One region of the Herbiconiux sp. FW305-C-125 genome, then DNA from elsewhere that is predicted to be linked to it. Evidence: riboswitches for the same ligand, from Rfam matches in the RefSeq annotation. Region 1 holds a riboswitch; the other holds the start of a gene.
What was found. A riboswitch is a leader RNA that binds a small molecule or an ion and turns the genes downstream of it on or off. The one in region 1 is predicted to bind glycine.
Positions count from the first base shown of each region.

Region 2: another riboswitch for glycine. It lies ahead of gcvT (glycine cleavage system aminomethyltransferase GcvT); the one in region 1 lies ahead of AC3WLB_RS11835 (L-serine ammonia-lyase).

Region 1 is NZ_JBYSYO010000003.1:316,957-325,602, forward strand. Features, by position in the region: gene AC3WLB_RS11810 (exodeoxyribonuclease III) at 1-356, shown strand, start outside; gene trpS (tryptophan--tRNA ligase) at 420-1,436, shown strand; gene AC3WLB_RS11820 (TetR/AcrR family transcriptional regulator) at 1,634-2,212, opposite strand; gene AC3WLB_RS11825 (MMPL family transporter) at 2,309-4,834, shown strand; gene AC3WLB_RS11830 (FUSC family protein) at 4,864-6,009, opposite strand; gene AC3WLB_RS11835 (L-serine ammonia-lyase) at 6,038-7,441, opposite strand; glycine riboswitch at 7,593-7,692, opposite strand; gene AC3WLB_RS11840 (GtrA family protein) at 7,750-8,214, opposite strand; gene AC3WLB_RS11845 (polyprenol monophosphomannose synthase) at 8,431-8,646, shown strand, end outside.
Region 2 is NZ_JBYSYO010000007.1:38,796-59,096, reverse strand. Features, by position in the region: gene lgt (prolipoprotein diacylglyceryl transferase) at 1-87, opposite strand, end outside; gene AC3WLB_RS16935 (cold-shock protein) at 376-585, shown strand; gene AC3WLB_RS16930 (fatty acid desaturase) at 754-1,854, shown strand; gene AC3WLB_RS16925 (copper resistance CopC family protein) at 1,884-2,618, shown strand; glycine riboswitch at 2,686-2,780, shown strand; glycine riboswitch at 2,782-2,879, shown strand; gene gcvT (glycine cleavage system aminomethyltransferase GcvT) at 2,912-4,042, shown strand; gene gcvH (glycine cleavage system protein GcvH) at 4,048-4,419, shown strand; gene gcvP (aminomethyl-transferring glycine dehydrogenase) at 4,427-7,312, shown strand; gene AC3WLB_RS16905 (pentapeptide repeat-containing protein) at 7,364-8,125, shown strand; gene AC3WLB_RS16900 (CPBP family intramembrane glutamic endopeptidase) at 8,141-8,914, opposite strand; gene AC3WLB_RS16895 (ABC transporter substrate-binding protein) at 9,115-10,728, shown strand; gene AC3WLB_RS16890 (ABC transporter permease) at 10,833-11,762, shown strand; gene AC3WLB_RS16885 (ABC transporter permease) at 11,752-12,699, shown strand; gene AC3WLB_RS16880 (ABC transporter ATP-binding protein) at 12,696-14,471, shown strand; gene typA (translational GTPase TypA) at 14,524-16,434, shown strand; gene AC3WLB_RS16870 (MFS transporter) at 16,431-17,807, opposite strand; gene efeB (iron uptake transporter deferrochelatase/peroxidase subunit) at 17,841-19,145, opposite strand; gene efeO (iron uptake system protein EfeO) at 19,164-20,301, opposite strand, start outside.

The DNA of each region.
Region 1 (8,646 bases):
GCACCCTCGACATCAAGAACTGGAAGGGCAATGTGAAGCGCGCCGGCTTCCTGCCCGAGGAGCGGGCCTACTTCGACAAGTTCCTCGGCGCCGAGGGCGACCCGGCGTACAACAACGGCGCCGGCCTCGGCTGGGTCGACATCGGCCGCCGATGGCACGGCGAGGTCGAGGGCCCCTACACCTGGTGGTCGCAGCGCGGGCACGCGTTCGACAACGACACCGGCTGGCGCATCGACTACCAGCTCGCCACACCCGACCTCGCCGCCACGGTCACGAACTACACCGTCGACCGCGCGGCCACCCACGACGCCCGGTGGAGCGACCACGCTCCCGTCGTCGTCGACTACCAGCTGTAAATTCATGGCTGCGCCGCCGCTGCTGCGGCGCAGCATTCCTACCGGAACTGTGAGAACCATTCCATGACTGACACCGTCAAGCCCCGCCTGCTCTCGGGCATGCAACCATCTGCCGATTCGCTGCACCTCGGCAACTTCATCGGCGCCCTGCTCAGCTGGAAGAAGCTGCAGGAGTCGCACGACGCCTTCTTCTTCCTCGCCGACCTGCACGCCATCACGGTGCCGCAACACCCGGCCGAACTCCGCGCCAACACCCGCCGCACCACGGCGCAGTACATCGCGGCCGGCATCGATCCAGACAGGTCGACGCTGTTCGTGCAGTCGCAGGTGCCGGCGCACGCCGAACTCGCCTGGGTGCTGAACACGCTCACCGGCTTCGGCGAAGCGGCCCGCATGACGCAGTTCAAAGACAAGGCGGCCAAGCAGGGGCAGGACTCGGCGTCGGTCGGCCTCTTCACCTACCCCATCCTGCAGGCGGGCGACATCCTGCTCTACCAGGCGGTCGACGTGCCAGTGGGCGAAGACCAGCGGCAGCACATCGAGCTCACCCGCGACCTCGCGACGCGCTTCAACTCGCGATTCGGCGAGACGTTCACCGTGCCGAAACCGTACATCCTGAAAGACACCGCGAAGATCTACGACCTGCAGAACCCCACCGCCAAGATGTCGAAGTCGGCGGAGTCGAGTGCGGGGCTGATCTGGCTGCTCGACGACCCCAAGGTCACCGAGAAGAAGATCATGCGTGCGGTGACGGATACCGATGGCGAGGTGCGCTTCGACCGTGAGGCCAAGCCGGGGCTGGCAAATCTGCTGACGATCTTCGCCATCCTCACCGACCGCTCGGTCGACGAGGTGGTGGCGGAGTTCGCCGGCGGCGGCTACGGCACCCTGAAGAAGGCGCTGGCCGAGGTGGTGGTGGGCACGGTGGCGCCCATCCGCGAGCGCACCCTCGAGCTGCTCGACGACCCGGCCGAGCTCGACCGCATCCTCGCCGTGAGCGCCGACCGCGCGAACGAGGTCGCCGAGGTCACGCTCGCCACCGTATACGACCGCGTCGGCTTCCTCCCCCGCCACCGCTGAGCCAATACGCCCGCCAGGCAGGCGAGCAGGCGAGCAGGCGAGCCATTCTCAGACCGCTACGGGGGCGTGACGCCATGCCCTGGCCCGGTGACGCCCTCCGCCCTGGGGGGGCTCGCTGATGCGGCGAGGGCGGTGTGCGGGGTGGTGGGTTGCGCCGACCCGCCGCCGCGGGATGCGCCCATCGGCGGCAGCTGCGGCTACATCTGCGGCGGCGACGCGAGCAGGTGGCGCACGAGGGCGCGGGTCTGCGCGGGGTCGCCTCGGCGGCTGAGCGACTGCACGATGAGCGCCCCGAGGATGGCGTCGCCGAGGGGCTCGACCGGCGTCGACGCGGGCAGCTGCCCGTCGGCGACACCGGCCGCGAGCCGCTCCGCGAGCGAGCGCTCCACTCCGAGGCTCGCGCTGAGCTGGTCGCCCACCGCGGCGTCCTCGGCCGCGGCGCCGACGAGCGACCGCAACAGCGCGCTGCCGCCCGGGTTCTCGAGGACGGTGAGGATGCGCCCGAGCCAGGTCTCGACATCCGCGATCAGCTCGCCCGTGTTCGGCACGTCGAAGTCCACGGGGAACAGGCGGCCCTCGATCAGGCAGTCGGCGATCAGCGCTCCGCGTGAGGGCCACCACCGGTAGATCGTCTGCTTGCCGACCCCCGCCGCCCGCGCGATCCCCTCGATGGTCAAGTGGTCGTACCCCTGCTCGCGGAAGAGCCGCGCGGTCGCGTCGAGAATCGACTCCCGGGCCGCGGCGCTGCGGGTGGGGCCGGCTCTGTGGTCACTCATCGGTTCAGGATATCGTCAGACTCTAGACGAGACGTCGCGTATGCTCAGGGGCGGGAACGGACCGAGCGCCGTCGAGCGCCCGAACGAGGAGATCAGATGGCGTCGCTGTTGTACCGTTTGGGCTCGTTCGCGGCCCGCCGCGGCTGGGCGGTCATCGCCTCCTGGGTCGTCATCCTGGGCCTCGCTGTCACCGCGTTCCTCACCCTCGGCGGATCCCTCAGCAACAGCTTCGACATCCCCGGCACGGCCTCGGGCGCGGTCATCGACGAGCTGGCCGAGAAGCTGCCCGACACCGCCGGCGGCACCGGAACGGTCGTCTACCAGACCACCGACGGCCAGCCGTTCACGGATGCCCAGAAGCAGGCCATCTCCGACCTCGCCGCCAGCGCCGGCGACCTCGACGGCGTCGCCTCCGTGCTCGACCCGTTCGCCGCCGCCCAGCAGCAGGCCGACCAGGCGCAGCAGCTGGCCGACGGGCAGCAGCAGCTGGCCGACGGCCGCACCCAGCTCGACGCCGGCCAGGCGCAGCTCGACGCCGGCAAGGCCCAGCTCGATGCGGCGCAGCAGCAGCTGACGGATGCCCGAACTCAGGCCGAGGCCGGCGGCGCGCCGCCCGAGCAGCTCGCCGCCCTCGACGCCCAGCAGGCCCAGCTCACCGCGCAGCTCGACGCACTCGCCGAGCAGCAGGCCACCCTCGACGAGCAGCGTACGCAGCTCGAGGCCGGCGCGGCGAAGGCCGAGCTCGGGCAGACGCTGAGCGACCTCGCCGACGGGATCGGCGTCGTCTCGGCCGACGGCTCCGCCGCCATCGTGAACGTCTCGTTCACCGAGCCGCGACTCGACCTGCCGGAAGAGGTCAAGCAGGCCACCATCGCCCACTTCGAGGACTCACCCGTCGACGGCACCACGGTCGACTTCGGCACCGACATCGCCCAGGGCATCCCGGAGATCTTCGGGGTCGGAGAAGCGGCGGGTCTCGTCTTCGCGGCGATCGTGCTGATCGTGATGCTCGGCTCGATCGTGGCGGCGGCCCTCCCGATCGTGACCGCGCTGGTCGGCGTCGGGGTCGGGGTGACGGCGAGCCTGGCCTTCTCGGGTCTCGTGGACATGGCATCCGTCACCCCGGTGCTCGGCGTCATGCTCGGCCTCGCCGTGGGCATCGACTACACCCTCTTCATCGTGAACCGGCATCGCAAACAGTTGCTGGCCGGTGTGCCCGTGCTCGAGTCGATCGGCCTGGCCACCGGCACCTCGGGCACCGCGGTCGTGTTCGCCGGCTCGACCGTGATCGTCGCGCTTCTCGCCCTCAACGTGACGGGTGTGCCCTTCCTCGGCCTCATGGGCACGGTCGGCGCGGTCTGCGTCGCAGTGGCGGTGCTGGTGGCGATCACGCTCGCGCCGGCCGTGCTCGGCCGGGTCGGCGAGCGCCTGCTCAGCCGGCGGGCTCGGGCGAGCATCGGGCACGCCAAGCACGCCACCGTCGCGGTGAAGCCGATGAGCACCCTCCGCGCGGTCGTGACCGTGGTGGCCACGATCGCCGCGCTGCTGGTGGTCGCCATCCCGGCCCTCTCGATGCGGCTCGGTCTGCCCGACGGGTCGAGCGAGCCGGCGGGCTCGACCAGCTACCGCTCGTTCGAGATCGTGGAGTCCCAGTTCGGACCGGGAGCCAACAGCCCCCTGCTGGTCAGCGCCACTGTGCCCGCGGGCCTGAGCGACGACGATCTCCTCCGCACCCAGGTCGACGTGGCGCAGACGCTGTCCGATCAGGCTGACGTGGTGGCCGTGGCGCCGGTCGCCACCGCCGATGACAACACATTGCTCGCCTTCCAGGTGCTGCCCGCCGAGGGCCCGAACAGTGCGAGCACCGAGCAGCTCGTGCAGAGCATCCGCTCGCTGCCGGCCGTCGACGGGCCGACCGGCGACATCGTGCTGGGCGTCGCCGGGCAGGCAGCCATCAACATCGACATCTCCGAGGCCCTCGCCGACGTGCTCCCGCTCTACCTGATCGTGGTGGTGGGCCTGTCGCTCATCATCATGATCGTGGTGTTCCGCTCGCTCCTGGTGCCGCTCATCGCGACCGGCGGATTCGTGCTGTCGCTGTTCGCCACCTACGGCCTCACCGTCGCGGTGTTCCAGTTCGGCTGGGGCGCGGAGCTCATCGGGCTGCACAACACCGGTCCGGTGCTGAGCTTCCTGCCGATCATCCTCGTCGGCATCCTGTTCGGCCTGGCCATGGACTACCAGTTGTTCCTCGCCTCCGGCATGCGCGAGGCGTTCGTGCACGGCTCGCCCGCCCGCCTGGCGGTGGCGCAGGGCTTCCGGGCCGGCCGCTCGGTGGTGATCGCTGCGGCGCTCATCATGGTGTCGGTGTTCGGCGGCTTCATCTTCTCGGACTCCACGATCATCCGCTCGTTCGGCTTCGGAATGGCGTTCGGGGTGCTGATCGACGCCTTCGTGGTGCGGATGCTCTTGATGCCGGCGCTCATGCACCTCCTCGGCCGCTCGGCCTGGTGGTTGCCGCGCTGGCTCGACCGGGTGCTGCCGAACGTCGACATCGAGGGCGCGAGCCTCGAGCGCGACCACCCCGGGGTGCAGACCGGCGGTGTGCCGACCGCCGGCTGACGCTCAGTGCAGACCCTCAGTGCTCACGCTCAGTGCAGGTCGTCGACCGCCCCGACGATCTCCTCCCGCACCCGGCGGAGGTCTTCGAGCAGTGAGCCGATGAGGATCCAGTGCGCCGGATCGGGTGAGAGCGCCCGGATGGGCGCCGTGAGCGCGGGCTCCGAATCGCTCAGCCGCTCCTCCTCGCCGGCCGGCAGCGCCACGTTCTCCATCACCAGCCGCAGGTCGTGCGCGGCCCGGCGGAGCTCCTCGGCGATGGAGGTCACCATCGGCTCGTCGCGCAGGCTGTCGTCGTAGTGGTCGTTGATCGACCGCGTCATGCCGAGGGTCCGCGTGATCACGCGGCCGAGCATCGACAGCAGCTCCGCATCCGTCGTCAGTACCTGGCGGTGCGCCGAGCGGCGCGGGTTGAAGCGCAGGCTGTCCTCGGCCGTCTCGAGGGTGGCGGTCGCGCGGGCCTGCATGGGCCGCAGCAGCCGGGCCTCGACCAGCAGCAGCGTGCGGGATTTCTCGTCGCTCGGGGCGGTCAGCACCTCGGCGAGCTTGTCCATGATGGCGGCCACCTCGCGACCCAGGCCGGCGATGGCGTCGTGCGCCGGCTGCACGGCGAGCGGCGGAACGATCAGCCAGTTCACGAACACGCCGATCACCGCGCCGACGACGGTCTCGATGATGCGCTCGACCGCGTAGCCGGGCGTCTGCGCGCCGACCGAGAGCACCAGGATGGCCGTGATGGGCACCTGCACGGTGGAGGACTGCGGAAAGCGAAGCGCCCATCCCACCAATAGGGAGATGACGATGGCCGCGAGGATCAGCCAGCTCGGCGCCCCGAAAATCAGCCCGACCGTGTAGGCGACCACCACGCCCACGATCACGCCGATCGAGCGTTCCACCGCGCGGCTGAAGGACTGATTCACGCTCGGCTGCACCACGAGGATCGCCGCGATCGCCCCGAAGATCGGCGGCTCGTCGGTGGCGATGAACGAGCACGCCACCCAGGCGATGATGGCGGCCGCCGCGGTCTTGAGCACCTGGAGCAGGGGCGTGCGAGCGGATGCCTGGAACGACCGCACCGGCGCCATCGACGCCTGCGCCACCGACCGCCAGCGTGCACGGGGGCCCGGGCCGGGGTCGCTCATACCGCCGGCACCGCCCGTCGTTCCGCCCGCGCTCACTCCTCCACAGTAGCCGCGCGCCCCGGGCTCAGCACTCGACGACGTTGACCGCGAGGCCGCCGAGCGCGGTCTCCTTGTACTTGTCGCTCATGTCGCGGCCGGTCTCGCGCATGGTGGTGATCACCTGGTCGAGGCTGACGTGATGACTGCCGTCGCCCCAGAGCGCCATCTTGGCGGCGTTGATCGCCTTCGAGGCGGCGATGGCGTTGCGCTCGATGCAGGGGATCTGCACCAGCCCGCCGATCGGGTCGCAGGTGAGACCGAGGTTGTGCTCCATCGCGATCTCGGCCGCGTTCTCGACCTGCTCCGGGGTGCCGCCCATCACTTCGGCGAGTCCCGCCGCCGCCATGGACGACGCCGAGCCCACCTCGCCCTGGCACCCGACCTCCGCGCCCGAGATCGACGCCTGTTCCTTGTAGAGCACACCCACCGCCGCGGCGGCGAGCAGGAACCGCACGCAGACGTCGTCGTCGTCGAGCCCGTTCTCCGGCAGGTACGTGCGGGCGTAGTGCAGCACAGCCGGCACGATGCCCGCTGCACCGTTGGTGGGGGCCGTCACCACGCGGCCACCCGACGCGTTCTCCTCGTTCACCGCGAGGGCCACGAGGTTCACCCACTCCTGCCAGAACTCGGGCGCACCGTTCGGGTCGGCCGCCCGCAGCCGTTCCCGCCACTCGGGCGCACGCCGGCGCACCTGGAGCCCTCCCGGCAGCACCCCGGAGCGCGCGAGGCTCGTCGCGACGCACTCGTCCATCACGTCCCGGATGCCCAGCAGCCGCGTCGTCACCTCCGCCGCCGCCCCCTCCCCGCCGCCGCCGGCCAGCGCGACCTCGTTAGCCAGCATGACGTCAGCGAAGCCGACCCCCCGAACCCGGCAGTGCTCGAGCAGCTCGGCGGCCGTGCGGAACGGGAAGGGCGCCGTGATTGCCGCACCACCGCCTCCCCGTGCGGCCGCGCCCTCATCGCCCTCCCGTTCCACGAACCCGCCGCCGACCGAGTAGTACGTCTCCTCGGCCAGCACGGCCCCGTCCGCCCCGAACGCGGTGAACCGCACACCGTTCGTGTGTCGCGGCAGCACGGTGAGCGGATGCATGACCACGTCGCGCTCGGTCAGCGCGATCGGCAGCCGCCCGGCCAGCCGGGTGACGCCGTCGGCCGCAATGGCGGCGCGCCGCGCATCCACCTCGGCCGGCGTCACGGTCTCGGGTCGCAGCCCTTCGAGCCCGAGCAGCACCGCGGTGGGTGTGCCGTGCCCGGGCCCGGTGGCCGCGAGCGAGCCGTAGAGGTCGACTCGCACGGCCTCCACCGCCTCGAGGCGGCCGCCGTCGAGAAGACCCTCGACGAAATATGCCGCAGCACGCATGGGCCCGACGGTGTGGGAGCTCGACGGGCCGATGCCCACCGAGAAGAGATCGAAGATGCTGAGCGTCACGGGACTCCATTCGAGGTCGGCGCGTGGTCGCGCCGCTGGGTGTCCCTCTCCGCTCTGTACCTGACCTGAGAGATTCCACGGCGATCGCCGCTTGCCCCGTCGGTGGAACGCCGGCGGCAGTGCCCCGCCGGAACTCGCTCTCCAGAGTCGCCCAACGGCAGCGGTGCTGGGGCCTGAGAGTTTCCCGGAGAGGAATTGCTCCTACGGCGCCGACCCGACGGCTCTCGGGCGGACTCTCCCGCTGCTGTTCGAAGGCTTGTTGAATTTGTTGGTGCCAGTTGATTGCTGCCGAACCTACCAGACTCAGTTCACGAGATCGAGGTGGTCTTCCCCGCGGCCTCGACCCGGGCATCCGGAACCCGCACCCGGTGCTCGCCGAATACCCACATCCGGTAGAGCACGAAGCGGAACACCGCACCGAGCGCCAGGCCGATCACGTTGCCGGAGATGTTGTCGGCGAGCAGCGACGTGAAGTGCAGCACGTAGTGCGAGAACCACAGGCACGCCAGGCCGATGCCCATTCCCGCGATGCTCACCGCGAAGAACTCGATGCTCTCGCGGAGCATGTCGGCGCGGCGGCGCTCTTTGAACGTCCAGTACCGGTTGCCGAGCCAGTTCACGAGGATGGCGAGGGCGGTGGAGATGAGTTTCGCGATGACCGGGCCCTCGTGCATGTGGGACGGATCCATGACGGTGGTGCGCAGGAGGTTGAAGACCCCCACGTCCACGACGAAACCGACGCCGCCCACGAGGCCGAACCGCACGAATTCCACAGCGAGAATGCGAAGGCGCGACTTCGTTACGGGCGCACTTGTCATAGCGAGAAAACCGTTCTTACATGTGAACTAAGAGAGTGGAACTTTTCGTATCTTCCAAGAGAATGCTGAGCGTAGCTGGGGAAAATGAACAGAAAGCATCGATACGCTTTCCAGCGCCGCCGGTCCGGCAGCACCTGATCGATTGAGGAAACTATGGCGAAAACTGTCGTGGTGATACCGACTTACAACGAAATCGGCTCCATCGCCAGTGTCACGGCGCGAGTCCTCGCCGCCGAGACCGGTGTCGAGGTGCTGATCGTCGATGACAACTCCCCCGACGGCACCGGCCAGCTGGCCGACGATCTGGCAGCCGACGACGCGCGCATCCACGTGCTCCACCGCACCGAGAAGAACGGGCTGGGTGCCGCGTACGCCGCGGGGTTCCGC
Region 2 (20,301 bases), on a different contig from region 1:
CAACGCGTAGATGTGGATCTGGAAGATCCAGATGTTGAAGACGGCGAACGCGGGATCGGGGCTCGGGATGCTTAGCGGGCTGATGATCTGCGACCTTTCAGGAGTGCGCGGTGAGCTGCGCGATGCACCGGATCGACCCGGCCACGTCGAATTCTAAAGGATACGGCTCGGAGCATCGATCACAGCGCATTCGTAGCCAAACGGGCGACCGGCCGCTAAGCTGGATTCAGTTGTTGTGTGACCCATGAATCTTGAATAGGGTCTTTTGCCGGTGTTTCACGCCGGCGAGGACTTGCATTTCTGAGGAGCGGAACAAAGTACACCGCGACGGTAGGCCTCGACAAGCGGGGCCGCTTACCTCGAAATGAGAAAACAATGCCTACAGGTACCGTGAAATGGTTCAACTCCGAAAAGGGCTTCGGCTTCATCTCGCCCGATGACGGTGGCGAGGACGTGTTCGCTCACCACTCCGGCATCAGCGGCAGCGGTTACAAGAACCTCGAAGAGAACCAGCGCGTCAGCTTCGACGTCACCCAGGGCCGCAAGGGCCTCCAGGCCGAGAACATCACGCCGGTCAGCGCGTAGTCTCGCCCCACCACCCCGAAGAACCCGTGTCGGCCGCTGGCCGCACGGGTTCTTTGCCGTCTGCCGGGGCAATACGCAGGTTCGGCCCGTAGCGTGAGGGCATCTGAAGTGGGCATCCGCTCGAACACCCGGCTGGGAAGTCGAACCCGACACCAGTGAGCAGGTCCCGTGACCGTCTTGTCCACCTCGAACGTCCGCGCCACCGCGCCCCGCAAAGCGGGCGCCGCGCATCCGACCGCCGCCTACTCCGAGCTCCTCGCCACCGTGCGCGACGTAGGGCTGCTCCGCAAGCGGCGCACCTTCTACATCGTCATGTTCGCCGCGCTCGTGCTCGCTCTCGGCGGTGCCGCCACCGGGTTCGTGCTGCTCGGTGAATCCTGGTACCAGCTGCTCATCGCCGGCGGCCTCGGCATCATCTTCACGCAGTTCGCGTTCCTCGCGCACGAGGCAAGTCACCGCCAGGTGTTCGAGTCCGGGCCCGCCAACGACCGCGCCGGCCGCACCCTCGCCACCGCGTTCGTGGGCATGAGCTACACCTGGTGGATGTCGAAGCACACGCGCCATCACGGCAACCCCAACGTCGTCGGCAAAGACCCGGACATCGACATCGACGTCGTGTCCTTCCTCGAAGAGGATGCGGCCACCCGCCGCGGCCCGATGGCGTGGCTGACCCGCAGGCAGGGCTTCCTCCTCTATCCGCTGCTGCTCCTCGAGGGCTTCAACCTGCACTACCACTCGTTCAGGACTTTGTTGAGCCGCCGCCCGGTGGAGGGCCGTCGGCTCGAGCTGTGGTTCATCGGCATCCGCCTGATCGCCTACCTCGCCGTCATCTTCTATTTCCTGCCGCTCGGCATGGCCTTCGCCTTCATCGGTGTGCAGCTGGCCGTGTTCGGCCTCTACATGGGGGCGTCGTTCGCCCCGAACCACGTCGGCATGACCGTGTTCCCGGCGGGCTCCCGCATCGACTTCCTCAGCAAGCAGGTGCTCTCCTCCCGCAACATCGCGGGCGGCTGGGGCATGACCGTGTTCATGGGCGGGCTCAACCTCCAGGTCGAGCACCACCTCTTCCCGAACATGGCCCGCCCGAACCTCCTGAAGGCGCGGCCCATCGTGCAGGAGTACTGCGCCACCCACAAGATCCCCTACACCCAGACGTCGCTGCTCGAGGCGCACGCCGCTGTCGTGGCGTACATGAACCGGGTGGGCAAGGCTGCGCCCGATCCCTTCGACTGCCCGGTCGTGAACCAGTACCGTCTGCGCCGCAGCTGACCCGAGCACCGACCCCGTATCGTTGTCGGGTGAGCATCTCGAGCAGCCGACCGCGATCCGTTCTCCGACTCGTCGCCCTCGGTGCCGCAGCGATCGGGATCGGCGCTCTGCTGCTGGCCGGTCCCGCCGCCGCCCAGGCGCACGACGCGCTCGAGTCGTCCTCACCCGCCGCGGGCGACTCGGTCACCACCGACCCGGGCACCGTCTCGCTCACCTTCTCGGACGCGCTCATCACCATCGGCGACGACACCAGCGGATTCGCGGTGCAGGTCGTCGACAGCGAGGGCCTGCACTACGAGTCCGGATGCGTGTCGATCGAGGGCACCTCGGTCGCCGCCCCTGTCGCGCTCGGTCTCGCAGGGGGCTACGTCGTGCTCTGGCAGGTGGTCTCCTCCGATGGGCACCCCACCTCCGGCCAGTACGACTTCGACTACGAACCCGCCTCGCAGGACGGCGCGCACGACGGACTGACCGACCCGCCCGTCTGCGGCGAGGCCTGGTCGGGGGAGCCCGACGGCGGCCCGACGGCCACCGCCACTCCGCCGGCGACGGCGGGGTCACCCGCCGCGACCGCGACCGCCGCACCCGCACCACTCGCGACGGCGGCTGCGGAGAGCGCCCCGGCGACGGATGCCCCGAACGAACCCGCCCCCGCGCTGCCCTGGCCGGTCGTCGTGCTGATCGCGCTGGCCGGGCTCGGTGTCATCGCCGCGATCGTGGTGCTCGTGCTGCGCCGGAACCAGGGCGGAACCGGCGCGGAGTGAGCCGCGCGACACCCGGGCGCGCTATGCTCGGTGGCGTAGCACCATCCAACTGAATACCGCCGGTCATTAGTCCGACGCGGGAGAGCCGAACCCTTCGTGGAACGGCACCGAAGGAGCAATCCTCCCCGATAATCTCTCAGGTCCTCGTACCGCCTCGAACTGGCCACTCTGGAAAGCAGTCCGCAGCATTGCCAGCGGCTCGCCCACGGTGAAAGCGTCGTCCCGCGACGTGAAACTCTCAGGCACGATGACAGAGGGGGAGTTCTCAGAGCAATCGCCTACCCGGAGAACTCATGCCCCCATCGACGGATTCCCCTACCCGCTATTCACCGCTGCACGCCGTGCACGTCGCGGCCGGCGCCACCTTCACCGACTTCGCCGGCTGGCAGATGCCGGTGCGCTATTCGAGCGACCTCGCCGAGCATCACGCGGTGCGCCAGGCGGCCGGCCTGTTCGATCTCTCCCACATGGCCGAGTTCCAGGTGTCCGGAACAGACGCGGGTGCCTTCCTCGACCACGCGCTGGCCGGCCTGCTCTCCGCCATCGAGATCGGGCAGGCGAAGTACTCGCTCCTGCTGGCTCCGGCCGGCGGCATCATCGACGACGTCGTGGTCTACCGCACGGGCGAGAGCGACTACCTCGTGGTCGCCAACGCGTCGAACCACGATCCCGTCGCGGCGGCGCTGGCCGAGCGGATCGACGGATTCGACGCGCAGCTGCGCGACGTCAGCGACGAGACGGCACTGATCGCCGTACAGGGGCCGGCCGCCCGGTCGATCCTGGAGCAGACGGGCGGGTTCTCCGCCCCGGGCCTTGACGGCCTGCGCTACTACCGAGCCATCGAGGGCGAGTTCCAGGGCGAGCGCGTGCTCGTGGCACGCACGGGCTACACGGGCGAGGACGGGTTCGAGCTCTACGTGCATCCGCGGTTCGCCGAAGCGCTCTGGCAGGCGGTGGCCGAGGCCGGCGCCGACGCCGGGCTCGTGCCCGCGGGTCTCGCCAGTCGCGACACCCTGCGCCTCGAAGCCGGCATGCCGCTCTACGGCCACGAGCTCTCGCTCGAGACTCTGCCGGCCCAGGCCGGCCTTGGCCGCGTGCCCGCCCTCGCCAAAGCCGAGTTCGTGGGGCGCGCCGCCGTCGAGCAGGGGCCGGCGGCGGATGCTCCGGTGCTGGTCGGTCTCACCGCCGACGGCCGGCGCGCCGCCCGCGCCGACTACCCGGTCTACGCCGACGCCGAATCCACCGAGTCGATCGGGGTGGTCACGAGCGGGGCGCTCTCGCCGACGCTCGGGCAGCCGATCGCCATGGCCTATGTCGACCCCGCCCTCGCCGAGCCGGGCACCGAGCTCAGCGTCGACATCCGCGGCACGCGTCTGGCGTACCGCACCACGACCCTCCCGTTCTACCGCCGGAAGAAGGATTGACAGACATGACTGACCAGAACGCACTCCGCTACACCGCCGAGCACGAATGGGTGCTCGTGGAGGGAAGCATCGCCACCGTCGGCATCACCGCGTACGCCGCGGCGCAGCTGGGCGACATCGTCTACCTCGACCTGCCCGCCGCCGGCACCGCCGTGGCCGGAGGCACGGTCGTGGGCGAGATCGAATCGACCAAGTCGGTGGGCGAGCTCTTCGCGCCGGTCGACGGCACCGTGGTGGAGAAGAACACCGCCGTCGAAGACGCTCCCGAACTCGTCAACAGCGATCCGCTGGGTGCCGGGTGGTTGCTCAAGGTGGAGTTCACCGAACTGCCCGAGCTGCTCACGCTCGAGCAGTACAACGCTCTGATCGGGGAATGACCGCGCGATGACGGAACAGCGTCCTTTCTCCGCCCGACACATCGGCACCGACGCGGCCGCCAAGGCCCGCATGCTCGAGACGGTGGGCTACGGCAGCCTCAGCGATCTGATGGCGGCGGCCGTGCCGAGCGCCATCCAGTTCGACCGGTCGCTCAGCGACTCGCTGGTGCCGCCCGCGGCCACCGAACGCGAGGCGGTCGACGAGCTGCGCGCCCTGGCCGGCCGCAACCGCGTCTCCACCTCCTACCTCGGGCTCGGCTACTACGACACCATCACGCCCGCCGTGATCAAGCGCAACGTGCTCGAGAACCCGAGCTGGTACACCGCGTACACGCCGTACCAGCCCGAGATCTCCCAGGGCCGGCTGGAGGCGTTGATCAACTTCCAGACCATGGTGGCCGACCTCACCGGGCTCGCCACCGCGAACGCCTCCATGCTCGACGAGTCGACCGCAGCGGTGGAGGGCATGCTGCTCGCGCGTCGTGCGAGCAAGTCGGCCTCGCACCGGTTCATCGTCGACGCGGATGCCTTCCCGCAGACGAAGGCGCTCCTGCGTTCGCGCGCGGAGGCTCTCGGCATCGAGATCGTGGAGACGGCGCTCGACGCGGTCGATCACCCCGCGCATCCGGCCACCGACGCGTTCGGCGTGTTCGTGCAGTACCCGGGGGCGTCTGGGCGGGTGTGGAACCCGGCCGACGTCATCGAGATCGTGCACCAGGCGGGCGGCATCGCCGTGGTCGGTGCCGACCTCCTCGCCCTCACCCTCCTCACCTCGCCCGGCGAGCTCGGTGCCGACGTGGCGATCGGCACCAGTCAGCGCTTCGGTGTGCCGATGGGCTTCGGTGGCCCGCACGCGGGCTACCTCGCGGTGCGCGCCGGGCTCGAGCGGCAGCTGCCGGGCCGCCTGGTCGGCGTGAGCGTGGATGCGGCCGGTCACCCCGCCTACCGGCTCAGCCTCCAGGCGCGCGAGCAGCACATCCGGCGCGAGAAGGCCACGTCGAACATCTGCACCGCGCAGGTGCTGCTGGCGGTGATGGCGGGCATGTACGCGGTCTACCACGGTCCCGATGGGCTCCGGGCCATCGCCGCCGAGGTGAACCGCGTGGCTCGCTCGCTCGCGGGGCAGCTCGCCGCGGCGGGCTACGAGGTCGTGCACGCCGACTTCTTCGACACGCTGCAGGTGCGGGTTCCGGGCCGGGCCCACGGCCTCGCCGAGCACGCGCACGGTCAGGGCATCCTGCTGCGCGTGGAGGACGACGACACGATCGGGATCGCGGTCGACGAGACCACCGGCGACGCCGAGCTGCTCGCGCTGGCGCGCGTGTTCGACGCCGCCGCGACCGAGGTGCCCGCCGTGGAGCCGGCCACGAGCATCCCGGCCGGTCTTCTGCGCACCAGCGAGTACCTCACGCATCCGGTGTTCAACACGCACCGCTCGGAGACGAGCATGATGCGCTACCTCAAGCGCCTGGCCGATCACGACTACGCGCTCGACCGGGGGATGATCCCGCTCGGCTCCTGCACGATGAAGCTCAATGCGGCCAGCGAGATGGAGGCGGTGACCTGGCGCGAGTTCGCGGGCATCCACCCGTTCGCGCCGAAGAGCGACGTCGAGGGCTACCTGGAGCTCATCCGCCAGCTCGAGCGATGGCTGGCCGACGTGACCGGCTACGATTCCGTGTCGTTGCAGCCGAACGCGGGGAGCCAGGGTGAACTGGCAGGCCTCCTCGCCATCCGCGGCTACCACCGTTCGCGCGGGGACCTCGAGCGCACCGTGTGCCTCATCCCGTCCAGCGCCCACGGCACCAACGCGGCCTCCGCCGTGCTCGCCGGCATGAAGGTCGTGGTCGTGGCCTGCGACGATCTCGGCAACGTCGATCTCGGCGATTTGCGCGCCAAGATCGAGCAGCACGCCGACGACCTGGCGGCGCTCATGATCACCTACCCGTCGACGCACGGCGTGTACGAGCACGAGGTGACCGAGATCTGCCGGCTGGTGCACGAGGCCGGCGGCCAGGTGTACGTCGACGGCGCGAACCTCAACGCCCTCCTCGGGTACGCGCGGTTCGGCGACTTCGGGGGCGACGTGTCGCACCTCAACCTGCACAAGACCTTCTGCATCCCGCACGGCGGCGGCGGCCCCGGCGTCGGGCCGGTCGCGGCGAAGGCGCACCTGGCTCCATTCCTGCCGGGGCATATGTTCGCGCAGGACGCCGAGCACCTCCAGGTCGACGGCACGTCGGTGGTGCACGGGGGCGGGGCGGTCTCGGCCGCGCCCTACGGCAGCCCGAGCATCCTGCCGATCAGCTGGGCCTACGTACGCATGATGGGGCTTCAAGGGCTCGCGGATGCGACGGCTTCGGCCGTGCTCGCCGCCAACTACGTCGCCGCGCGGCTGGCTCCGCACTACCCGGTGCTCTACACGGGGGAGAACGGGCTGGTCGCCCACGAGTGCATCCTCGATCTGCGCGCCATCACGGCCGAGTCCGGGGTGTCGGTGGATGACGTCGCCAAGCGCCTGATCGACTACGGCTTCCACGCGCCGACCATGAGCTTCCCGGTGCCGGGAACCTTGATGGTCGAGCCCACCGAGAGCGAAGACCTGGCGGAGATCGACCGGTTCATCGACGCGATGATCCTCATCAAGGCCGAGATCGACGCCGTCGCGGCGGGGGAGTGGCCGGCGGAGGACAACCCGCTGCGCAACGCCCCGCACACGGCGCAGGCCGCGATCGAAGGCGAGTGGACGCATCCGTACGACCGCGCGCGGGCTGTGTATCCCGTGCACTCGCTGGTGCGGGGCAAGTACTGGCCGCCGGTGCGCCGGATCGACCAGGCCTACGGCGACCGCAACCTCGTGTGCGCGTGCCCGCCGCCGGAGGCGTTCGAGTGACCGCGCCGGGTCGGCGTGGCGACGGCACCCCGCTTTGCTAGTGTTCTCGCCATGCCCGTCCCGCGCTCCGGTTCTGTTCGTCTGCTGGCCGGCCTGATCGCGGGTCTCGCGCTCGTGGCGGTGGGTGCTGCACCCGCGCAGGCCGCCGACCCGGTCTTCGCCGAGGGCGACTGCGTGGTGTACCGGCTGAGCGACAACGGCCCCGGCGGGGCGCAGTGCGCCGGCGTCGACCTCAGCGGAACACGGTTCGGCGAGGGCGACTTCCGCGGCGCGGTGCTGACGGGCGCGAGCTTCGCCGGCGGCGACATCCAGGGTGCGAAGTTCGACGGGGCGACGCTCGACGGTGCCGACTTCACCGGCACGCGGGTGGTGGGCGCCGACTTCACGAACGCGGGCATCCTGCCCGGCACGCTCGACGTGACGGCGGATGCGTCGGGGCAGGCCGTCGTCGAGTTCGCGGCCGACCTGCCCGCCGGGCTCACCCTCGACGGCTGCTCGATCGCGGGCGCGCCGGTGGAGTCGGGGCAGTCGTTCCCGCTCGGCACCTCGAACATCCTCTGCCGGTTCTCGACCACTTTCGCCGGGAACGACCCCGGTACCGCACAGGCGGTCGTCACCGTGAACGTGACGGCATCGGCGACCGCGACTCCGACGAGCGAACCCCTCTTCACCCCGGTGGCGCCGACCTCGGCTGCGCAGGGCGATGCGGGCAGCACCCCGAACTACCTGATGATCGGGGGCTTCATCGGCGGGGGCATCCTGGTCGCCCTCGGCATCGTCGCGTTCGTTCTGGCCAACCGCCGCAAGGCGTGACGCGGTCGAGTCGTCTCAGAACAAGCTGGGGAACGTCGCCAGAGCCCAGGCGTAGCCGACGAAAGAGGCGATGTCGATGATCCAGTGGGCGATCACGAGCGGCATCACCCGGCCCCAGCGCCAGTAGCACCAGCCGAACACCACGCCCATCACCACATTGCCGAAGAACGGCCCGATGCCCTGGTAAAGGTGGTAGCTGCCGCGCAGCACGGCGGCGGAGAGGATGATCTGCCACTTCCCCCAGCCGATCTGCCGCAGCCGGGTGAACAGGTAGCCCACCACGATCAGTTCCTCCTGAAGCGCGGCGCGGAGCGCGGAGAGGATGAGGATGGGCGTCGTCCACCAGTACGTGTCGAGGGGTGCCGGCACGACGTTCACCGTGAAGCCGAGGGCACGCCCCACGAAGTAGAGCGCGATGCCGGGAACCCCGATCACGAGCACGAGAAGCAGGCCCCGCCCGAGGTCGCTCACGGGCTTCTTCGCGTCGAACCCGATGCGCCGGAACGGGTTGCCGCCGGAGATCGCCAAGAGGTAGAAGGCCAGGGCGACGGGCACCAGATCGAAGAAGATCGCCAGCAGCTGGTAGGTCAGATCGAGCCACGCGCGGTCGCTCAGGGAGCCGTTGATGGTGGCGGTCTGATCGGCCAGAGCGGTCTCGGCCGTGAGGCGGCCGATGAGGTTCACGACCGAGTAGACGGCGGATGCCCCGAGCGAGACCCCGAGCACGATCGCGATCTCGGTGAAGAGGCGGCGGCGCCGAAAACGGGCCCAGTCGACGGCTCGGCTCATCGCTCTACTTTCTTGCGTCAGGCGCCTGAATTCCACGGAAACTGTGGGGAATCCACAATAAACCAGCGGAGATAGTTTCGTGTGTGTAACTTTTTTGGCCACCATTTTGCCGATGCCGGTACCCCCACTTAGGGTACTTCCTTAGGCTGCGCCCTCCATAAGGGGGTATCGCCTTGCCCGCATTTTGCACAGGAGGAAAATTGAAAATCAGACGGTTAGGCATCGGCGCGATCGCGCTTGCTGCCGCGAGTGCACTCGCACTGTCCGGCTGCGCCAGCGGCAGCTCGGACTCGTCCACGGGAAGCTCTTCCGCGGTCATCACGGCAAACGGTTCTGAACCTCAGAACCCGCTGATCCCCACCAACACGAACGAGACCGGTGGCGGACGCATCATCGACTCGATCTTCGCCGGCCTCGAGTACTACGACGCCACCGGAGCGCCGCAGCTCGACGTCGCCGAGTCGATCGAGACCGACGACTCGCAGACCTTCACGATCAAGATCAAGCCCGACCTGACCTTCACCAACGGTGACCCGGTCGACGCGCAGAGCTTCGTCGACGCCTGGCAGTACGGCGCCCTGCTCTCGAACGAGCAGTTGAACAGCTACTTCTTCGAGGACATCGAGGGCTTCAGCTACGACGAGGACAGCCCCCTCACCGGCCTCAAGGTCGTCGACCCCACCACCTTCACGGTCACGCTGAAGGAGCCGCGCGCGGACTTCCCGCTGCGCCTCGGCTACTCGGCCTTCTACCCGCTGCCCAAGTCGGCCTACGACGACATGGACGCCTTCGGCCAGAACCCGATCGGCAACGGCCCGTACAAGCTCGCCTCCGCCGACGCGTGGCAGCACAACGAGAAGATCGACCTCGTCGTGAACGACGAGTACAAGGGCGGCCGCAAGCCGGCCAACGGTGGCGTGACCTTCGTGTTCTACGCTTCGCAGGACGCCGCGTACGCCGACCTCCTCGGTGGCAACCTCGACGTGCTCGACGCCGTCCCGGACAGCGCCTTCGGCACCTACGAGTCGGACCTCGGCGACCGCGCCGTGAACCAGCCCGCCGCCGTGTTCCAGTCGTTCACCATCCCGGAGCGCCTCGCGCACTTCGGTAACGACGAGGAAGGCAAGCTCCGCCGCGCCGCCCTCTCGATGGCGATCAACCGCGACGAGATCACCGACGTCATCTTCCAGGGCACCCGCACCCCCGCCTCCGACTTCACCTCCCCGGTGATCGACGGCTGGAGCGACTCGCTCGAGGGCGCCGACGTGCTGAAGTACAACGCCGACGAGGCGAAGAAGCTGTGGGCTCAGGCCGACGCCATCTCGCCGTGGTCGGGCACCTTCCAGATCGCGTACAACGCCGACGGTGGCCACCAGGGCTGGGTCGACGCCGTGTCGAACAGCATCAAGAACACGCTGGGCATCGACGCGTCGGGCGCTCCGTACCCGACCTTCGCCGAGCAGCGGACGGCCATCACCGACCGCAGCATCCAGACGGCGTTCCGCACCGGCTGGCAGGCCGACTACCCGGGTCTGTTCAACTTCCTCGGCCCGCTCTACGCGACCAACGCATCGTCGAACGACGGGGACTACAGCAACCCCGACTTCGACGCCCTGCTGCAGGCCGGTTCGAAGACCACCGACACCGAAGAGGCGAACGGTGACTTCCAGAAGGCTCAGGAGATCCTGCTGAAGGACCTCCCGGCCATCCCGCTGTGGTACTCCAACGTCACCGGCGGCTACAGCGAGTCCGTGTCCGACGTGGACTTCGGGTGGAACTCGGTTCCGCTCTACTACGCGGTCACCAAGAGCTAGTACTCGCTCGATCGGGGGCGGCAGCATCGTGCTGCCGCCCCCGTATCATGTCTTACGTCCAGGTGGCGTCCCCGCCCATTAGCTCGATTGGTTCGGTCTGACCTTTGGCCGGTTACATCTTCAGGCGCATCCTCCAGGCGATCCCTGTCCTGTTGGGTACGACCTTCCTCATCTACTTCATGGTCTTCGCGATGCCCGGAGACCCGCTGCTGGCCCTGTTCGGCGACAAGACGCCGAACCCGGCGCTGCTCGAACGACTCCGTCAGGAATACCACCTCGACCAGCCGTTCATCGTGCAGTACTTCCTCTACCTCGGCGGCATCTTCCGCGGCGACTTCGGCACCTCGTTCTCGGGCGAGCCCGTCTCCGCGATCCTCGCCCGCACCTTCCCGGTCACCATCCGCCTCGCCATCATGGCGCTCTTCATCGAGTTCGTCGGCGGCGTGATCATCGGTCTGGTGTCGGGCCTCCGCAAGGGCAAGCTGTTCGACGCGTCGGCGCTCGTCATCAGCCTCATCTTCATCTCGCTGCCGATCTTCGTGATCGCCTTTGTCGCGCAATTCATCTTCGGCATCCAATTGGGCTGGGCCAGGACGACGGTGTCCACGGGTGCGCCCATCCAGGACCTGATCCTGCCGGCGTTCGTGCTGGCGAGCATCACGTTCGCACAGATCGTGCGCCTGACGCGCTCCTCGGTGATCGAGACGCAGTCGCTCGACTTCGTGCGCACCGCCTACAGCAAGGGCTTGAGCCGACGCCGCATCATCCCGGTGCACATCCTGCGCAACTCGCTCATCCCGGTGGTCACCTACGCGGCGACCGACTTCGGCGTGCTGCTCGTCGGTGCCACCGTCACGGAGGGCATCTTCAATGTGCCGGGTGTCGGCCGCACGCTCTACCAAGCCATCATCCGGGGCGAGGGACCGACGGTGGTCTCGTTCGTCACGGTCATGGTGCTCATCTACTTGGTGGTCAACCTCGTCGTCGACCTCCTGTACGGCCTTCTCGACCCGAGGATCCGCTATGTCAAATAACACCCCGAGCCCCAACCACTTCGTCGCGCCCCTGGAGGAGACCCCTCTCGTCGCGATCGACGCGGTCAAGGTGGGCGAACGCCCGAGCAACCTCTGGATCGACGCGTGGCGCGACATGCGCCGCCGGCCGATGTTCTGGATCTCGGCCGCGATCATCGTGCTCATCGTGATCGTCGCACTCTTCCCGACCCTCTTCACGCAGATCGACCCGCGTGAGTGCATCCTGTCCAGGAGCAACGGTGCACCCACGGCGACCAACATCCTCGGCTTCAACAAGCAGGGCTGCGACGTCTTCTCGCGCATCGTGCACGGAACCTCGACGTCGCTCTCGGTCGGCATCATCGTCATCATCCTGACGACGGTGCTCGGCGTGCTGTTCGGCATGTTCGCCGGCTACTACGGCGGCTGGCTCGACTCGGTGCTCTCCCGCGCGGGCGACATCTTCTTCTCGATCCCCTACATCCTGGCCGCCGTGGTCATCATGTCGGTCTTCTCGGCCTACCGGAACGTGTTCATCATCTCCTTGGCCATCGGTATCTTCGCGTGGCCGGCGACAGCACGTGTGCTGCGCGCCGAGATCCTGCGGGTGAAGAACGCCGACTTCGTGATGGCCGCTCAGGCGCTCGGTGTCTCGCGGTTCCGCATCCTGCTGCGCCACGTGCTGCCGAACTCGATCGCGCCCGTCATCGTGGTCACCACGATCTCGCTCGGCGCGGCGATCGTGGCGGAGGCGACGCTGTCGTTCCTCGGTGTCGGCCTGCCGAACTCCACCATGTCCTGGGGCAACGACATCAGCGCCGCGCAGACCGATCTCCGCACCGCGCCGCAGACGCTCATCTACCCGTCCATCGCGCTCTCGATCACCGTGCTGAGCTTCATCATGCTCGGCGAAGTCGTTCGAGACGCTCTCGACCCGAAGGCGAGGGCTCAGCGATGAGCGACCGCACCAGCCAGAACGCTCCCGGCACCGGGGGAGAGCAGCAGCCGCTGCTGCGCATCCGTGACCTCGAGGTCGGCTTCCAGACCACCGACGGCATCGTGCCGGCCGTGCGTGGCGTCGACCTCACCCTCATGCCGGGTCAGACCCTCGCCATCGTGGGGGAGTCGGGGTCGGGCAAGTCGACCACCGCGCACGCGATCATCAACCTCCTGCCCGGCCCCGGCCGGATCACCGGCGGCTCGATCGAGTTCGACGGCAAGGAGCTCACGAAGTACTCCGAGCGCGAGATGGAGGACATCCGCGGCAAGCTCATCGGCTTCGTGCCGCAGGACCCGATGTCGAACCTCAACCCGGTGTGGTCGATCGGCTTCCAGGTCGAGGAGACCATCCGCGCGAACGGCATCGCCACCGGCCGCAAGGACGTGCGAGCGCATGCCATCCAGGTGCTCCGCGAGGCGGGGCTGCAGGATGCGGACAAGCGGCTGAAGCAGTTCCCGCACCAGTTCTCGGGCGGCATGCGCCAGCGTGTGCTGATCGGCATCGGCCTGTCGTCGCGGCCGAAGCTCCTCATCGCGGACGAGCCCACCTCGGCGCTCGACGTCACCGTGCAGCGGCGCATCCTCGACCACCTCGAGACGCTCACCCGCGACATCGGCACCGCGGTGCTCTTCATCACCCACGACCTCGGCCTCGCGGCCGAGCGGGCCGAGCAGCTCGTCGTGATGTACAAGGGCAAGATCGTCGAGGCAGGGCCGTCGAAGGAGATCCTGCAGAACCCGATCCACCCGTACACCCAGCGTCTCGTGGCCGCGGCACCGAGCCTGGCCTCGCGCCGCATCCAGTCGGCCACGCACGAGTCGGCGTCGCACGCGCTCAGCGACCTCGACTACGCGCCCACCCAGGTCACCGAGGGGCTCGACCTCATCGCGGCCGCGGAGGAGCGGCTCGAGCACACCTCCCGCACCAAGCGGCCCGACGCGATCGTGGTCAAGGACCTCACGAAGGTCTACAAGATCCGCGGCCAGGGCAAGGGAGCGTCGGGCGAGCTCATCGCCTCCGACAAGGTGAACTTCACCGTGGAGAAGGGCACCACCACGGCGCTCGTGGGCGAGTCCGGCTCGGGCAAGTCGACCGTGGCGAAGATGATCCTGCGCCTGGAAGATCCGACCAGCGGCTCGATCCTCATCGACGGACAGGACGTGGCGCCGCTGAAGGGCAAGGGGTTGCTCGACCTGCGCCGTCGCATGCAGCCGGTGTTCCAGGACCCGTACGGTTCACTCGACCCGCTGCGCAACATCGGCAACACGATCGGCGAGCCGCTGCACACCCACAACGTGGGCGACCGTGCCTCCCGCAAGGCCCGGGTGCTCGAGCTCCTCGACCAGGTGGCGCTGCCGCAGACGCTCATCACGCGGTACCCGAACGAGCTCTCCGGCGGGCAGCGTCAGCGCGTGGCCATCGCGCGGGCGCTCGCGCTGAAGCCCGACATCGTGGTGCTCGACGAGGCGGTGTCGGCGCTCGACGTGCTGGTGCAGGCCCAGATCCTGAAATTGCTGGCCGATCTGCAGGCCGAACTCGAGCTCACCTACCTCTTCATCACGCACGACCTCGCGGTGGTGCGGGTCATCGCCGACAACGTCTGCGTGATGCAGAAGGGGCGCATCGTGGAGGCGGCTTCGACCGACCAGGTCTTCGACAACCCGCAGGAGCAGTACACTAAGGAGTTGCTGAACGCCATCCCGGGAGCCGGAATAGCCCTGGGGGTTTAGCCATTCGGGGCGTAGCCGCCCGCAACTTCCCCCTGTACTTGAGGACTTTCCCATGGCCAAAGCCACCCGTGACGACCTGCGCAACGTCGCAATCGTCGCCCACGTCGACCACGGCAAGACGACCCTCGTCGACGCCATGCTCACCCAGACCAACTCGTTCGACGCGCACTTCGAGGCCGACGACCGGATGATGGACTCCAACGACCTGGAACGTGAGAAAGGCATCACGATCCTGGCGAAGAACACCGCCATCACCTACAACGGCGTCCATGCGGGAGACAAGCCGATCACGATCAACGTGATCGACACGCCCGGTCACGCCGACTTCGGTGGTGAGGTCGAGCGCGGCCTCTCGATGGTCGACGGCGTGGTGCTGCTCGTGGATGCGAGCGAGGGCCCGTTGCCGCAGACCCGCTTCGTGCTCCGCAAGGCGCTCGAGGCGAAGCTGCCCGTGATCCTGCTGGTCAACAAGACCGACCGGCCGGATGCGCGGATCGACGAGGTCGTGGGCGAGTCGCAGGACCTGCTGCTCGGGCTGGCCTCCGACCTCGCCGACGACGTGCCCGACCTGGACCTCGATGCGATCCTCGACGTACCGGTGGTCTACGCCTCCGGCCGCAACGGTGCCGCGAGCCTCAACAAGCCGGAGAACGGCACGCTGCCCGACAACGACGACCTCGAGCCGCTGTTCGGCGCGATCCTGGAGCACATCCCGGCGCCGACCTACGATGACGAGGCGCCGCTGCAGGCGCACGTCACGAACCTCGACGCCTCGCCCTTCCTCGGCCGGCTGGCGCTCCTGCGCGTGTTCAACGGCACGATCAAGAAGGGTCAGCAGGTCGCCTGGGTCAGGCACGACGGTACCGTGCAGAACCAGCGCATCACCGAGCTCCTGAAGACGGTGGCGCTCACCCGCTTCCCGACCGAATCGGCCGGCCCGGGTGACATCGTCGCGATCGCGGGCATCGAGGACATCACGATCGGCGAGACCATCGCCGACCCCGACGACGTGCGGCCCCTGCCGGCCATCACGGTCGACGATCCCGCCATCTCGATGACGATCGGCACCAACACCTCGCCCCTCGTCGGCAAGGTGAAGGGTCACAAGCTCACCGCGCGCATGGTGAAGGACCGCCTCGACCGCGAACTCGTCGGCAACGTGTCGCTGCGCGTGGTCGACATCGGGAACCCCGCCGCCTGGGAGGTGCAGGGCCGAGGCGAACTCGCCCTGGCGATCCTGGTCGAGAACATGCGGCGCGAGGGCTACGAGCTCACCGTCGGCAAGCCCCAGGTGGTCACGAAGCAGGTCAACGGCAAGACCCACGAGCCGTACGAGCACCTCACGATCGACGCGCCCGAGGAGTACCTCGGCGCGATCACGCAGCTGCTCGCCGCCCGCAAGGGCCGGATGGAGGGGATGTCGAACCACGGCACCGGCTGGGTGCGCATGGAGTTCATCGTGCCCTCGCGCGGCCTCATCGGGTTCCGCACCGAGTTCCTCACCATCACGCGCGGCACGGGCATCGCGAACGCGATCTCGCACGGCTACGACGAGTGGGCCGGTTCGATCGTCACCCGCAACAACGGGTCGATCGTGGCCGACCGCGCCGGCGTGGTCACGCCGTTCGCCATCATCGCGCTCCAGGAGCGCATGACCTTCTTCGTGAATCCCACCGAGGAGGTCTACGAGGGCATGGTGATCGGTGAGAACTCGCGCGCCGACGACATGGACGTGAACATCACCAAGGAGAAGAAGCTGACGAACATGCGTCAGTCGACGGCCGACAACTTCGAGTCGATGACGCCCTCGCGTCAGCTCTCGCTCGAGGAGAGCCTCGAGTTCGCCCGTGAGGACGAGTGCGTCGAGGTGACGCCGGAGAAGGTGCGCATCCGCAAGGTCGAACTCGACCAGAACGCCCGCGCCCGCATGACCGCGAACCTCAAGCGAGCGAACAACTCCTAGGGGGCCAGGCTCGCCCCAGCCGGCTCCGACTGCCGCGCCCCGGTGCGCCCGCTCACCGCGAGCGCACCGAGGGCGACGGCCAGTGCGAGGGCGAACACGGCTGCGAACGCTCCCGTGGTCTGGAACAGCGCACCGGCGACCGAGAGCGCCATGGCCGGCCCGGTCGCATCCGCGATGTTGAGCGCGGCACTGTTGAAGCCCTGGTTGCCCGGCTCGGAGTAGCCGAGCACGAGCACCGACAGCCGCGGGTAGCACATGCCCATGCCGAAGCCCGAGACGGCCCAGCCGGCGATGGCGACCCAGGTGGGGAGCCCGAAGACCGCCGTGCCCACGACGGCGCCGATGGCCAGGCACACCGCCGCCGACCCGAGGCGGAGGCTCGTGCCGGCGGCGAGGCGGTCGGCGACCTGCCCCTGCAGCACCGACGACAGGCCCCAGGCCACACCCGCCACGGTGAGCGCCAGCCCGGCCAGCGCAGGACTCAAGCCGCGCGCGTCGGTGAGGAAGTACGGCAGGTAGATCTCGGCCGAGAAGTAGCCGCCGGCCAGGAGCATCCGCATCAGCACGACACTCGGCAGACCCCGTCCGGCCCGCAGCGCGCGGCGGGGCAGCAGCGGGCGGAGGGCGACGAGGGCGGCGACGAAGGCCACCCCACCGAGGAGGTAGACGGCGGCGCCCTCGAGCTCGGTCGCGACGCTCAGCACGAGAACGGCGGCCGCCAGCAGGAGCGACCACAGGATGCGCGGGACGCTCCACGACGGCCGGTCGCCCGCATCCGTGCTCACCCCGGTGACCGACCGCATCGCGGGCACCACCAGTGCCGCCGCGCCGACCGTGAGCACGGCCACGCCGAGGAACACCCACCGCCAGCCCACCGTCTGGCCGAGGACTCCCGCGACGAACGGGCCCACGAGCGCCGGAACGACCCAGGCGGCGGCGAACATGCCGAAGATCTTGGGTTGCAGGGCAGCCGGGTAGATCCGCCCCACCACGACGTAGAGCGAGACCGTCAGAGCGCCGCCGCCGAGGCCGTGCACGAGCCGGCCGGCCACGACGGCGCCCATGGCGGTGGCCGTGCCGGCGACCAGCAGCCCGATCACGAACAGGGCGACGGATGCGTACAACGGCACCCGCGGGCCGGACCGGTCGGCCCACATCCCCGCCACCACCATCCCGAGCACCGACACGGCGAGCGGCCCGGCGAACGCCACGGCGTAGAGCGAGGCGCCGTCGAGTTCGGCGCTGATCACGGGCATCACCGTGGTGACGGCGAGGTTCTCGAACGCCGCCACGAAGATGAGGGCGACGGCGCCGACGGTGACGAGGCGCAGCCGGGGCGAGAACACCCCGCCCGTCTCCGTCGTCGCACTCACTCTCTCGACCGTATTGCCTCCCGGTCGATCGGGCTAATCGAAGAGGGTCTCGCCGACGTAGCCGCCGTCGCGGGCGCCCGGGGGAACTGCGAAGATCGCCGACCCGACATGGCGGATGTACTCGTTCATCGCGTCGTTCTTGGCCAGGTTGAGCTGGATCGGGATGAACTGCTTGCGCGGGTCGCGCTGGTAGGCGATGAAGAACAGGCCCGCGTTCAGGCGCCCGAGGTCGTCGTTGCCGTCGACGAAGTTGTAGCCGCGGCGCAGCAGCTGGGCGCCGGAGTTCTGCTCGGGGTGGGCGAGTCGCACGTGCGAGTCCGCGGCGATGAGGGGTGCGCCGCCCTGGCCGGTGGCGGCGAAGTCGGGCTCCGAGAACTCGGTGCCGCCCGAGTACGGCGCACCCTCGCCCTTGGTGCGCCCGACGATGGCTTCCTGCTCACGGAGCGAGGTGCGGTCCCAGGTCTCGATGGTCATGCGGATCTTACGCGCGACGAGATACGAGCCACCGGCCATCCAGCCCGCACCGTCGTCGGCGGCGGCCCAGACCTGCTCGTTCACCACGCCGGTGTCCTCGGCCTTGATGTTGGCGGTGCCGTCCTTGAAGCCGAAGAGGTTGCGCGGCGTGTGCTGCGCCTTGGTGGTGGAACTCGTGCGGCCGAAGCCGAGCTGCGACCAGCGGATGCTCGCCCGCCCGAACGCGATGCGGGAGAGGTTGCGGATGGCGTGCACCGCCACCTGCGGGTCGTCGCTGCAGGCCTGGATGCAGAGGTCGCCGCCGGAGAGCGCATCCTGCAGCATGTCGGCGGGGAAGTGCGGCAGGTCGACCAGCGCCGCCGGCCGCTGCGCCGCGATCCCGAAGCGGTCGGTGCCGTCGGCGGCCTGGAAGAGGGTCGGCCCGAAGCCGATGGTGATGGTGAGCCCCGCGGCCGGGAGCCCGAGCGCCTCACCCGTGTCGTCGGGCGGGGCGTCGTACGGTCCGTTCACGGCGCCGTACGTCCCCGCCTGCTGACCCTGGGTCATCAGGGCCGCGGCGGCGCTCCAGTCCTGCAGCAGCTCCACCAGGTCGTCGCGGGAGAGTCCCTCGGCGACATCGAAGCTCGCGAAGTGCAGGCGGTCTTGCGCGGGGGTGACGATGCCGGCCTGGTGGTCGCCGAAGAACGGGTACACGGCTGCGTTCTCCTGCGCCGCGGCCGCCGGCGGGAGCACGAAGCGGTCGATCGCGGCACCGGCCCCCAGACCCACGGCGCCCGCCCCGGCCAGGCCGAGCCCGAGCAACCCCCTGCGGGAGATGCCGGTCCGGCCCGGTTCTGCCGGGGCGGGTGTCGTGGGGTCGGACATGATGCTTGACTCTCCGGGTCAGCCGACGAGGGTCGCCGTGAGCTGGCTGAGCGGCTCGCTGAGGGCGTTGACGCCGTCGGCCAGCTGCTTGACCTGCTCGGTGCTGAGCTCGTTGTAGTAGGTGAAGCCGGAGTCGAGGCTGCCGTACTCCGACAGGGTGTCCTGGAGCGAGGCTAAACGGTCGTCGATCGTCTTCACGAGATCGGGATCCTTCGTCTCCACGATGTCGCGCACGCCCTCGTAGGCGACCTTCGCGCCCTCGAGGTTGGCCTGGAAGTCCCAGAGGTCGGTGTGCGACCAGATCTCCTCTTCGCCCGTGATCTTGCCGGAGGCGACCTCTTCGAGCAGGCCGATGGCGCCGTTGGAGATGGCATCGATCGAGACCGTGTAGTCGGCGGCGTTCACCGCGTCATAGAGGGCCTGGGTGTCGGCGGTGAGCTTGTCGGCGTAGTCCTGGCGCTCCGCCTGGGTGAGCGACACATAGGTGACGCCGCCGTTCTCAGCCGGCGCCGGCGGGAACAGGTCCTTCTCGATGCGGTGCCAGCCGGTCCACTCGTCGCCCTCGGCGACATCGGCCTCGCGGAAGTCGATCTTCGGGTCGAGGTCGCCGAACGACTCCGCCACCGGCTCGATGCGCTCGTAGTTGGCGCGGGTGGTCGCGTAGAGGTCGCGGGCGGTCGCGTCGTCGCCGGCGAGGTAGGCGTCGAGGAAGGTCTGGGTGCCGGTGACCAGCTGACCGACCTGATCCTTCACATAGGCCACGTAGTTGACCGCGGCCTGGTCGACCTGGTCCTGCACGTCGCCCGCGAGCTGCACCTTGTCGCCGGTGACCGTGAAGGATGCCCGGCCGATGCCGTCGCCCACCATGCCCGGCTTGCAGACGGTGAAGTAGTCGCCGGGCTGCGCCTGCACCACGAGATCGCGCGAGATTCCGGGGCCCACGTTCTCGACCTCGCCGATGATGCGCAGACCGTCGTCGGCGAGGAGGTAGAACTCCGTCACCTGGTCGCCGGAGTTCGTGACCGAGAAGGTGAGCGTGCCGCTCGCGGCGGTGGTGGTGCTGACCGCGCATCCGTCGGCCGAGCTGTCGACGGTGATGGCGCCGGCCGCATCCGTCGACCCGGCGTTGTTCGGCACGCAGCCGGCCAGGGCCAGC